One region of the Shinella sp. S4-D37 genome, then DNA from elsewhere that is predicted to be linked to it. Evidence: riboswitches for the same ligand, from Rfam matches in the RefSeq annotation. Region 1 holds a riboswitch; the other holds the start of a gene.
What was found. A riboswitch is a leader RNA that binds a small molecule or an ion and turns the genes downstream of it on or off. The one in region 1 is predicted to bind S-adenosylmethionine.
Positions count from the first base shown of each region.

Region 1 (5,950 bases):
GGCATGACCGAGCGCGAGCAGGCGGCCATCGGCCGGCACTGGATGATGACGCCCGTCTACTGGCTGCTGCTATCGGTCGCCGCCTGGCGCGCCGTGGGCGAACTGCGCCACAACCCCTTCTTCTGGAACAAGACGGCCCATCGGCCGGCGCCGCCGCAGGCGGGAACGCAAGCCGGATAATCCTGGAGATTGGAGCGGGTAGCGGGAATCGAACCCGCGCGTTCAGCTTGGGAAGCTGACAGGCTACCATTACATCATACCCGCAAGGCAGCGCGACGGCGCAGTCATTCAACAGTTCGCCGGGCATGTCAAGCGAGCGCTGCGAAAGCGTGGCGCGATCTTTCAGGGTCGCGCGCCCGGCGCTTTCGGCCTTTGATTTTTCCCATGCCGCTGTCACGAAACCGCTGCACACTTCTACGCGGCGTGCTTTAGGATGCGGCCGGCGACCATACCGACAAGACAGGGCACGATGATCAAATTCAAGACCTCCACCGGAGCCGTCTCCGTCGACAATTGGGGCTACGAACTGCAAGGGCTGAAGGGCGGTGGCCTCGACCCGTCGCTGCTCGCCTCGGCAACGCACGACCTGCTGGTGATCGAAGTATCGCGCGACGGGACCGTGGCCGGGCGGTTTTCCGCCGGCGAGATCGCCCGCATGAAGGACGGCATGGGCGGGCGCTCCGTCGTCGTCTCCTATACCTCGATCGGCGAGGCCTCGGATTTCCGCGACTACTGGCACGACGACTGGACGACCACGGGCATCGCGACGGGCAAGCTGACCGGCAAGGCGCCGGACTGGCTGGGCCCGGTCAATCCGGACTGGCCGGAAAGCCGCAAGGTCCGTTACTGGGATTCCGACTGGCAGAAGATCATCTTCAACGACAAGAAGGCCGGCGAAGTCGATGCCATCGTCAAGGCCGGCTTCGATGCGGCCTATCTCGATATCGTCGACGGCTACTATTTCTGGGGCGCGGAGGTCTCGGCGAAAGACCGCGAGGCGGGCGACCCGAAAACCGTCAAGCAGGCGGCACAGCGCATGGTGGATTTCATCGTCGCGCTGACGGACCACGCGCGCGAGACCAATCCGGATTTCTTCGTGATCCCGCAGAACGGCGCCTGGATCCTCGACGATCTCGGCTCCGACACCGTGCGCAGGAAGGCCTATCTCGACGCCATCGGCGGCATCGCGGTGGAAGACCTCTACTATCGCGGCGACAAGGACGAGAACAACCGGCTCGATCCGGACGAGGAGACCATCGCGACCCTCAAGCGGGACTTCCTCGACAAGGGCAAGCCGGTCTTCGTCGTCGACTATGTCAACGGCGACAAGCGGGTCGCCGATTTCAACGCGCTGGCGCTGGAAGACGGCTTCATTCCCTTCGCTTCGCCCGACCGGGATCTCGACCGGCTGGTGGGAACCCATGACGGCGACCCGGCCTATATCAAACCCTCGCAGAAGGCCGATGCCCTGCGCGGTTCGAAGCTTTCCGACACGATCCACGGGCTCGGCGGCAATGACAGGATCGACGGACGGGCCGGCGGCGACTGGCTCTACGGCGGCGCGGGCAAGGACAAGCTGGCGGGCGGCGGTGGGTCCGACAGGCTCAAGGGCGGCACCGGCGCCGACAGCTTCGTCTTCAAATCGATCGAGGATTCGACCGTCGCCGCCTCGGGGCGCGACACGATCCTCGACTTCTCCCGGAAAGACGGCGACCGGATCGACCTGAAGGCCATCGACGCCAGCACGAAATCCGGCGGCGACCAGGCCTTCGCCTTCATCGGCACCGAGGCCTTCCACAAGAAGGCGGGCGAGTTGCGCTTCGAAGCCAAGGGCGGCGCTACTCTCGTCTTCGGCGACCTGAACGGAGACGGCAAGGCGGATTTCTCCATCCGCTTCGACGACGCCCTCGTCTTCGTCAAGGGCGACTTCATCCTCTAGAACCTCCGGAGCCTTTCCGGCAAAGGCCGCAGCGATTTACCGGAAAGGCCTAGCCGGCGCGGAAATGCTTCGACAGCTTCAGTCCCTGTGCCTGGTAGTTGGAGCCGAGGCCGGAGCCGTAGAGGCCCTCGGGCGCGCCGAGCATGTGCTCGTAGACGAGGCGGCCGACGATCTGGGCGTGCTCGAGGATGAAGGGCACTTCGTGGCTGCGCACCTCGAGGACGGCGCGGCTGCCGGAGCCGCCGGCGGGCGCGTGGCCGAAGCCGGGATCGAAGAAGCCGGCATAGTGTACGCGGAACTCGCCGACGAGCGGATCGAAGGGCGTCATCTCGGCGGCATAGAGCGGCGGGACGTGCACGGCCTCGCGCGAGACGAGGATGTAGAACTCGTCGGGATCGAGGATCAGTTCGTTGCGGCCCCGGCTGAACAGCGGCTCCCAGAAATCGAAGATATCGTGCTGGTTCTTGCGGTCGACATCGACGACGGCGGTGTGGTGCTTGCCGCGATAGCCGATGAGCCCGTCCGGGCCGGTGCCCTTGAGGTCGATGGAAAGCGCGATGCCGCCGCCCGAGACGTTCGGCGTCTCGCTGGCGACGAGCGTGTCCGTGCCGTGGAGGGCGAGCAGTTCGCTTTCGCCGAGCAGGGCATTGCCCCTGCGGAAACGGATCTGCGACAGGCGCGAGCCGCGGCGCACGACGATCGGGAAGGTGCGCGGCGAGATTTCGAGATAGAGGGGGCCGCAATAGCCGGCCGGAATCTTGTCGAATTCCTGCGCGCGGTCGGTGATGACGCGGGTGAAGATATCGAGGCGACCGGTGGAGCTTTTCGGATTGGCCGACGCCGCCAGTTCCGCCGGCAGGTCGAGGCTTTCCATCAGCGGCACGATGTAGACGCAGCCCGTCTCCAGCACCGCGCCCTGCGAGAGGTCGATGACGTGCAGTTGCAGGCGGTCGAGCTTGTCGGCGACGAGATGGGCAGGCCCCGGAAGGAAACTCGCCCGCACGCGGAAGGCCTTCGCCCCGAGCCGCAGGTCGAGGCTTGCCGGCTGGACCTGGTCGTCGTCGAGCGCGGCCTCGCTCTTCAGCCTGCCGGCATCGAACAAGCCACGAATGGCGTTGTCCGCCAGAATGCCCGTGCTGCGTGTTGCAGAACCACCCATCGCCATACCGTCCCGTCAGCGCATCGGGCCGGAGGTCCGGCCGTCCGCTTTTCGCATCGATTCTTCCGAAAACCGGTGCCCACATTTCGTAACAATACCCGGAAAGCCCGCACAAAACCAAATGCCGCCAATTGACGCAAGCGCGGTCGCACAGTATTAGCAGATTATCCCGTGGTGATTTGGCCGGCCGGCTTGCAGCCACGTAAAACAAGTAGCTAAAAAGGCCGGGTTCAAAACCGGCCTGCTTTTGCGGCCGGTTTTTTTGTTTGAAGGCGACGATCACATGAGCAAGTCCTGGCGCCCGGCCACCCAACTCGTCCACGGCGGAACGACCCGCTCCCAGCACGGCGAAACCGCAGAAGCAATCTTCCTCACGCAGGGCTTCGTCTACGACACCTCGGCCGCCGCCGAGGCCCGCTTCAAGGGCGAGACGGACGGCTTCATCTACGCCCGCTACGGCAGCCCGACCAACGACATGTTCGAAAAGCGCATGTGCATGCTGGAAGGCGCCGAGGATGCACGCGCCACCGCTTCCGGCATGGCCGCCGTCGCCGCCGCGATCCTCTGCCAGCTGAAGGCCGGCGACCATATCGTCGCCGCCCGCGCGCTCTTCGGCTCCTGCCGCTGGGTGGTCGAGACGCTCGCGCCGAAGTACGGCATCGAATGCACGCTGATCGACGGCCGCGACCTTTCCAACTGGGAGAAGGCGATCCAGAAGAACACCAAGGTGTTCTTCCTCGAAAGCCCGACCAACCCGACGCTGGAGGTCATCGACATCGCGGGCGTTGCCAAGCTCGCCAACCAGATCGGCGCCAAGGTCGTCGTCGACAACGTCTTTGCGACCCCGCTCTTCCAGAAGCCGCTGGAGCTTGGCGCCCATGTCGTCGTCTATTCGGCCACCAAGCATATCGACGGCCAGGGCCGCTGCCTCGGCGGCGTGGTGCTTTCGGACAAGCAGTGGATCGACGAGAACCTGCACGACTATTTCCGCCACACGGGGCCGGCCATGTCGCCGTTCAACGCCTGGACGCTGCTGAAGGGCATCGAGACGCTTCCGTTGCGCGTCAGGCAGCAGACGGAGAATGCGAGCCGCATCGGCGACTTCCTCGCCGAGCGGAAGGAGGTCGCCCGCGTGATCTATCCGGGCCGCAAGGACCATCCGCAGGCCGACATCATCGCCAAGCAGATGACGGGCGGCTCGACGCTGGTCTGCTTCGAGCTGAAGGGCGGCAAGGATGCGGCCTTCGCGCTGCAGGACGCGCTGGAAGTGGTGAAGATCTCCAACAATCTCGGCGACGCCAAGAGCCTCATCACCCATCCGGCGACGACGACGCACAAGAACCTGACGGACGAGGCGCGCGCAGAGCTCGGGATTTCGGCCGGCACGGTGCGCCTTTCGGCCGGCATCGAGGACGGCGAGGACCTCATCGAGGATTTCGCGCGGGCGCTTTCCAGGGTCAAGTCCTGACCCTTTCGCCCCACCGACGGACAAATACGGAAGCACCGGCCGATCAGGCCGGTGCTTTCTTTGCTTATCCTTGACGAAACCACATTCGTGTACAATAGCAGAAGCTAATCAGTTCAAGGCTTGCCCATGTATCGTGCGCTGACCCGCGACATCGAAGTGACCGTAGAGCCGTATTATCTGGCCGATCAGTCCGATCCCGACGACAGCCGCTACGTGTGGGGATACCGGGTGGTCATCGCGAACCATTCCGATGTCGCCGTGCGCCTGATGACGCGCTACTGGCACATCACCGACCAGAACGGCCAGGTCGACGAGGTGAACGGCCCGGGCGTCATCGGCGAGCAACCCGTTCTGCGCCCCGGCGATACCTACGAATATTCCTCCGGCTGCCCGCTCGAAACGCCCTCGGGCATCATGTTCGGCCGCTACCGCATGGAGGCGGAGAACGGCGAGGCCTTCGACGTCGCCATCCCGGCCTTCTCGCTGGACACGCCCGGGCAAGCGCGCACGCTGAACTGAGGGAGGACGCCCTTTACTGCGGCAGGACTTCCGCCGTCTCGAAGCGGTAGGTCGTCGAGCAGAATTCGCAGGTGACCGCGATCTCGCCCGTCTCGTCGGCCGTATGCGCGATCTCCTCGGCGCTGAGGCCGGCGAGGACGCCCTTCAGCTTCTCGCGCGAGCAGGAGCAGCGGTCGAAGACCTGCTGCGGCTGGTAGACGCGCACGCCCCGCTCGTGGAAGAGGCGGAAGAGAAGCCGCTCGGTGCCGACATTGGGATCCGTCAGCTCGTCGGCGTCGATCGTCTCGACCATGGCCTTCGCCTCGGCCCAGTTGTCGTCGTCGTCGATCTTGTGGCCGGCTTCCTCGCCGTCGCCGCCCGGAAGATCGGCCTGGCGCATGCGCTCGGGCGCCTGCGGCAGGAACTGCGCGACCATGCCGCCCGCCCGCCAGCGATGGCGCGCCTTGCCGGCCGCATCGCGGTCGTAGAGTTCGGCGACACCGAGGCGCACCTTGGTCGGGATCTGCTCCGACTGGCGGAAATAGACGCCGGCGATCTCTTCCAGCGTATGGCCGTCGAGTGGCACGATGCCCTGGTAGCGCTGGGTATACGCGCCCTGGTCGATGGTGAAGGCGAGGATGCCCTTGCCCAGAAGCTCGTGCGGCTCCGTCGCGCCGGCCGCGACCGCCGCGTCGAGCGCTTCCTGGTCGAAGCGGGCATAGGCGCGCACGTTTTCCGGGGCGGCGAAATCGGCCACCAGCAGGTCGACGGGGCCGTCGCCCTTGGTCTGGACGATCAGCTTGCCCTCGAACTTCAGCGAGGTGCCGAGCAGCACGGTGAGCGTGATCGCCTCGGCGAGCAGCCGCGCGACGGGCGCGGGATAATC
Region 1 covers NZ_JBFNXL010000005.1:3,291,946-3,297,895, forward strand. The annotation lists gene AB3G45_RS23635 (glycosyltransferase family 2 protein) at 1-180, shown strand, start outside; tRNA gene AB3G45_RS23640 (tRNA-Gly) at 191-264, opposite strand; gene AB3G45_RS23645 (MJ1477/TM1410 family putative glycoside hydrolase) at 470-1,939, shown strand; gene AB3G45_RS23650 (2'-deoxycytidine 5'-triphosphate deaminase) at 1,989-3,098, opposite strand; SAM riboswitch at 3,260-3,338, shown strand; gene AB3G45_RS23655 (O-succinylhomoserine sulfhydrylase) at 3,382-4,566, shown strand; gene apaG (Co2+/Mg2+ efflux protein ApaG) at 4,693-5,085, shown strand; gene AB3G45_RS23665 (Hsp33 family molecular chaperone) at 5,099-5,950, opposite strand, start outside.

Region 2 (5,950 bases), 780 kb from region 1:
CGCCTTTCGCTCGCCGCCGGCCGCGCCATTCTCGTCGCCCGGCCCTATGACCTTTCAGGAGCCTGACCCTTGGCACCGCCCATTCTCAAACTCGATGACATCACCTTGAGCTTCGGCGGCACGCCGCTGCTTGCCGGCGCCAGCCTCCAGGTGGAGCCGGGCGACCGCATATCGCTCGTCGGCCGCAATGGCTCGGGCAAGTCGACGCTGATGAAGATCGCCGCCGGCCTTGCCGAGGCGCAGTCCGGCGAGGTCTTCCGCCATCCTTCCGCGACGATCCGCTACCTGCATCAGGCGCCGGATTTCGACGGCTACGATACGGTCGCGGCCTATGCGGAGGCGGGCCTCGGGCCGAGTGACGATCCCTACCGCGTCACCTATCTGCTCGAACATCTCGGGCTCACCGGCAGCGAGGATCCCCAGTCGCTTTCGGGCGGCGAGGCGCGCCGGGCGGCGCTCGCCCGGGTGATGGCGCCGGAGCCGGATATTCTCCTCCTCGACGAGCCGACCAACCATCTCGACCTTCCGACCATCGAATGGCTCGAAGGCGAGTTGCAATCGACCCGCTCCGCCCTTGTCGTCATCTCGCACGACCGCCGTTTCCTCGAAAAGGTGTCCAACGCCACCGTCTGGCTCGACCGCGGCCAGTCCCGCCGGCTCAACCGCGGCTTCGGCCATTTCGAAGCCTGGCGCGACGAGGTGCTGGAGGCCGAGGAGCTGGAGCAGCACAAGCTCGGCAAGGCGATCGAGCGCGAGGAGCACTGGTTGCGCTACGGCGTCACCGCCCGCCGCAAGCGCAACATGCGCCGTCTCGGTGCGCTGCACGACCTGCGCGCCCGCTATCGCGGCCACAAGGGGCCGCAGGGCAGCGTGCAGGCCAGCGCCTCGGATGCGCAGGAATCGGGCAAGCTGGTCATCGAGGCGGAGAAGATCACCAAGGCCTATGGCGAGCGCAGCATCGTCGCGCCGTTCTCGATCCGCGTCCACCGCGGCGACTGCATCGGTCTCGTCGGCCCGAACGGCGCCGGCAAGACGACGCTGCTCAAGATGCTGACCGGGCAGTTGGAGCCCGACAGCGGCACCGTCAAGCTCGGCACGAACCTGGAGATCGCCACGCTCGACCAGCGCCGCGAGGACCTCAACCTCGACGACACGCTCGCCCACTACCTGACCGACGGACGCGGCGAGACGCTGCTCGTCAACGGCGAGCAGCGGCACGTCACCGGCTACATGAAGGAGTTCCTGTTCCAGCCCGAGCAGGCCCGCACGCCGATCCGCAACCTTTCCGGCGGTGAGCGCGCCCGGCTGATGCTGGCGCGCATCCTGTCGCGGCCGACCAACCTGCTCATCCTCGACGAGCCGACCAACGATCTCGACATCGAGACGCTCGACCTGTTGCAGGAGATCGTCGCAGGCTTTGCCGGCACGGTGCTGCTCGTCAGCCACGACCGCGACTTCCTCGACCGCACCGTCACCTCGACCATCGCGCCGGCCGACCCGGAAAGCCCCGACGGGCGCTGGATCGAATATGCCGGCGGCTATTCCGACATGATGGCGCAGCGCCGCGGTGCGATCGAGGAGAAGCGCAAGGCGGAGAAGGCGGAAAAGGCGAAGGCTGCCGAGGCGCCGCCCGCCGCCGAAAGCAAGGGCAAGTCGAAGCTCTCCTACAAGCAGAAATTCGCCCTCGAGAACCTGCCGAAGGAAATGGAGAAGGTGGAAAAGGAGATCGCCGCCCGCGAGGCGAAGATGGCCGATCCCGCCCTTTTCACCAGGGATCCCGCCACCTTCAACAGGCTGGCGGCGGAGATGGAGAAACTGCGCGCCTCCCTTGCCAGGATGGAAGAGGAATGGCTGGAACTGGAGATGCTGCGCGAGGAACTGGAGGGCTGAGCGCCCTGTTCCATCCGAAACAGCGCCGCGCCCGGCGATGTGGGACAGTCTGGTCACTGGATGAGAGGAGCTCATCCTGTAACCCGAAAGAGATCAGGAGAGTCCCATGCGCAAGTTCATCATTTCGGCCGTCGTCGCCGTCGTCGCCGCCGTTTCCTTCGCCGCCCCGTCGCAGGCCGGCTACTACGGCTACGGTCACAAGAGCTACGGCTGGAAGAGTTACGGCCACGGCCACCACGGCTACAAGAAGCACTACCGCGTCAAGCGTCACTACGGCGGCTACTACGGCCACCGCTGGGGCGGCGACTGGGGCGGCAAGGTCTACTACAAGAAGCGCCACTACAACTACTACTGAGCGGCCCGCCTTCTACCGAAGAAGCAAGGCCCGGATGCCGCCGCATCCGGGCCTTGCCCGTTTCCGGCCATGGATTGATTCGGGGCGCAAGGAGCGCTATCTACATTGCTCGTGGTGATTTGGCCGGCCGGCTTGCAGCCACGTTAAACAAGTCGCTAAAGGGCCGCGCGAGGAAAAACCTTCCGTGGACCGGTTGCGACACTGTTGCGGCCGGTTTTGTTTTTCGATCGAGTGTGACATGCCCATCAAGATTCCCGATACGCTTCCCGCCTTCGAAACCCTCGTTCAGGAGGGGGTGCGGGTGATGACCGAGACGGTGGCGATCCGGCAGGATATCCGCCCCTTGCAGATCGGGCTGCTCAACCTCATGCCGAACAAGATCAAGACGGAAGTGCAGATGGCCCGCCTCGTCGGCGCCTCGCCGTTGCAGGTCGAGCTGTCGCTGGTGCGCGTCGGCGGCCACCGGGCGAAGAACACCTCGGAAGAGCATCTGCTCGCCTTCTACGATACGTGGGAGGAGGTGCGGCACCGCAAGTTCGACGGCTTCATCATCACCGGCGCGCCCGTCGAGACGCTCGACTACGAGGACGTCACCTACTGGGACGAGATGAAGCAGATTCTCGACTGGACCGAAACGAACGTCCATTCGACGCTGAATGTCTGCTGGGGCGCCATGGCGGCGATCTACCATTTCCACGGCGTGCCGAAGCACACGCTGGAGGAAAAGGCCTTCGGCGTCTACCGCCATCACAACCGCAAGCCGTCCTCGGTCTATCTCAACGGCTTCTCCGACAATTTCGAGGTGCCGGTCTCGCGCTGGACGGAAATCCGCATCGAGGATATCCGGGCGGTGCCGGAACTCGACATCCTGCTCGATTCCGACGAGACGGGCGTCTGCCTCGTGCGCGAGCAGGCCGGCAATCGCCTCTATATCTTCAACCATGTGGAATACGATTCCACCTCGCTTGCCGATGAATATTTCCGCGATGTCTCGGCCGGCGTGCCGATCAAGCTGCCGAAGAACTATTTCCCGCACAACGATCCGTCGCTGCCGCCGCAGAACCGCTGGCGTGGCCATGCGCACCTGCTCTTCGGCAACTGGATCAACGAAATCTATCAGACCACGTCCTATGACCTGGAAAAGATCGGAACAGGAGCCTGACCCATGAGCCGTGTCGTCATTCGCCCGTTGCATGAAGATGATGAAGGCGAGTGGCGGCGCCTGTGGAAAGCCTATCTCGCCTTCTACGAGACGGTTCTGCCGGAAGAGACCTACGTCTCCACCTTCGCCCGGCTGACGGGCGGGGCGGCGGAGGGCGAGTATCGCGGCCTCCTTGCCACGCTCGACGGCAAGCCCGTGGGCCTTGCGCATTACCTGTTCCATCGCTCCTGCTGGACGATCGGCAATGTCTGCTATCTGCAGGATCTCTTTGCCGATCCCGACGTGCGCGGTTCCGGCATCGGTCGGGCGCTGATCGAGGGCGTCTATGCCAAGGCAAAGGAGGCGGGCTCGCCCGAGGTCTACTGGATGACGCAGGAGTTCAACGCGACGGCACGCCGGCTCTATGACCGCATCGCCGACAAGACGCCCTTCATCGTCTACCAGAAATCCTTCTGAACAGGACCGTCGAAAAGTATGACTTTTTGGTTGCGGATGGAGCGGAATTGCAGCAGGTTGCCGCGCGGAACCGGGCGAGCAGTGAAGGAGAGGCAAGCGTGCGCAGCGGAAATGAAATCTTCGGGCGGCTGGAGAATGGCGAAACGGTCGAGCGCATCCGCCTTGCCGGCGGCGGACTGACGGCACATGTCCTCACCTGGGGCGCGGTCATCCAGGACCTCAGGCTCGACGGGCACGATGCGCCGCTGGTGCTCGGCTTCGAGGACCTTGCCGGCTATCTCGCGCACTCGCCCTATTTCGGCGCGACACCCGGGCGCTGCGCCAACCGCATCAAGGACGGGCGCTTCACGATCGACGGGGCGGATTTCCAGCTCGAATGCAACGAGCGCGGCGTCACCCACCTGCATGGCGGCAGCGACGGCATCGGCCGGCAGAACTGGCGGATCGCCGCGCAGGGCCCGGATACCGTCACCCTGGCGCTGACCGATCCCGACGGCCGCGCCGGCTATCCCGGCAATTGCGCCATCACCTGTACATACAGTCTTTCCGGCGAGGGCGTGCTCTCCGTCGTCTATGAGGCGACGACGGATGCGCCGACCCCTGTCAACCTTTGCCAGCACAGCTATTTCATCCTCGACGGCGGCGCCGACGCGCTCGGCCATGACATTCGCGTCGCGGCGGAGCACTACCTGCCCGTCGACGAAAGGCTGATCCCGACCGGCGAGGTCCGTGCCGTCGCCGGCACCCCCTTCGACCTCCGGGAGTGGACGCCGCTGCGCCGGCAGACGGAGGAGGGCGGGGTCGCCTTCGACCACAATTTCTGCCTCTCGCCGCAGCGCCAGGCGAAACGACCGGTCGCCGAGGTCCGCAGCCCGCTGTCCGGCATCTCGCTGGAGGTGCGCACGAGCGAGCCGGGCGTGCAGCTCTATACCGGCGCCAAGGTCGCACCGGCCGTTCCGGGCCTGGAGGGCCGCCGTTACGGCGCTTTCGCCGGTTTCTGCCTCGAAACGCAGGTCTGGCCGGACGCCGTCAACCACGGCCATTTCCCGAATGCCGTCCTCAGGCCCGGTGAAACGGTGCGGCAGGAGACGGACTACGTCTTCCGCAAGGGATGAAATCCGGATCGGGGTACGGGAAGGCAACAAAATCGAAACCTTTGTGCCAGAAAACCGGCCTCATGGACCCGGTATGACGCCGGGTTGTGTGGGATTGAACGCGCCAGGACAGCGCCGCTCGGCCTCAAGGGACGTTGTCGATGAAAATCTCGGATCTTTCCATTTCCCGAAAAGTCGGTCTTCTCGTGCTTCTCATGGGCATTGCGGCCGGCACGATCGCCGTCGTCGGCGGCGGTGGCCTGCGCGCCCTCGGCTCCGCGCTCCAGGACACCGGTGCGCGTGAAGAGGTGGCGCGGGAAGCCATGGATCTGCGCATCGACGTCATCGCCATCAGCCGCATGACCTACCAGCTCGCGCTTGCGCCGGAAAAGGCGGCCGATTTTGCCGCGGAGACCGAGACGCGCTCCAAGGAAATGCTCGACCGCCTGCCGAAGATCGCCTCGACCGCCGATGCCGAGGAAACCAAGCTGCTCGACGGCGTGCGCGCGTCGCTGGCCTCCTATTTCGAGCAGATCCGGGCCATGGTGGCCGTCGCCGGCTCGCCGCAGGGCCAGGACCGCGCCGCCATGCTCGCCGCGCTCGACACGGCGCTGGAAGGCCAGAAGGCCGTCACCGCCGCCCTCAAGCTCTACACGACCTATTCGGCCGAAACCCTCTCGCAATCGCGCGCCGACGCCATTTCGCGCTCGACGACCACCCAGGCCGTGCTGCTTGCGACCGCCCTCGTCTGCATCGTCGCGGGCATGCTGTTCAGCACCCTGTTCGCCCGCAACGGCATCGTCCGCCCGATCCGGCTCCTGACCGGCGTGATGTCCAACCTTGCCGCCGGCAAGCTCGACGATGCCATTCCCTGCACCGACCGCAAGGACGAGATCGGCGCGATGGCGCGCACGCTCGACGTCTTCCGCGCCAACGAGATGCAGATGCGCGAGATGGAGGCGCAGGAAGCGGCCCTGCAGACGCAGAGCAAGG
Region 2 covers NZ_JBFNXL010000005.1:4,069,971-4,075,920, forward strand. The annotation lists gene AB3G45_RS27365 (thiamine diphosphokinase) at 1-66, shown strand, start outside; gene AB3G45_RS27370 (ABC-F family ATP-binding cassette domain-containing protein) at 70-1,890, shown strand; gene AB3G45_RS27375 (hypothetical protein) at 1,997-2,245, shown strand; SAM riboswitch at 2,347-2,424, shown strand; gene metA (homoserine O-succinyltransferase) at 2,484-3,407, shown strand; gene AB3G45_RS27385 (N-acetyltransferase family protein) at 3,411-3,863, shown strand; gene AB3G45_RS27390 (aldose epimerase family protein) at 3,962-4,978, shown strand; gene AB3G45_RS27395 (methyl-accepting chemotaxis protein) at 5,119-5,950, shown strand, end outside.
Region 2: it holds a riboswitch for S-adenosylmethionine, as region 1 does, so the genes downstream of both, metA (homoserine O-succinyltransferase) here and AB3G45_RS23655 (O-succinylhomoserine sulfhydrylase) in region 1, are expected to answer to the same signal.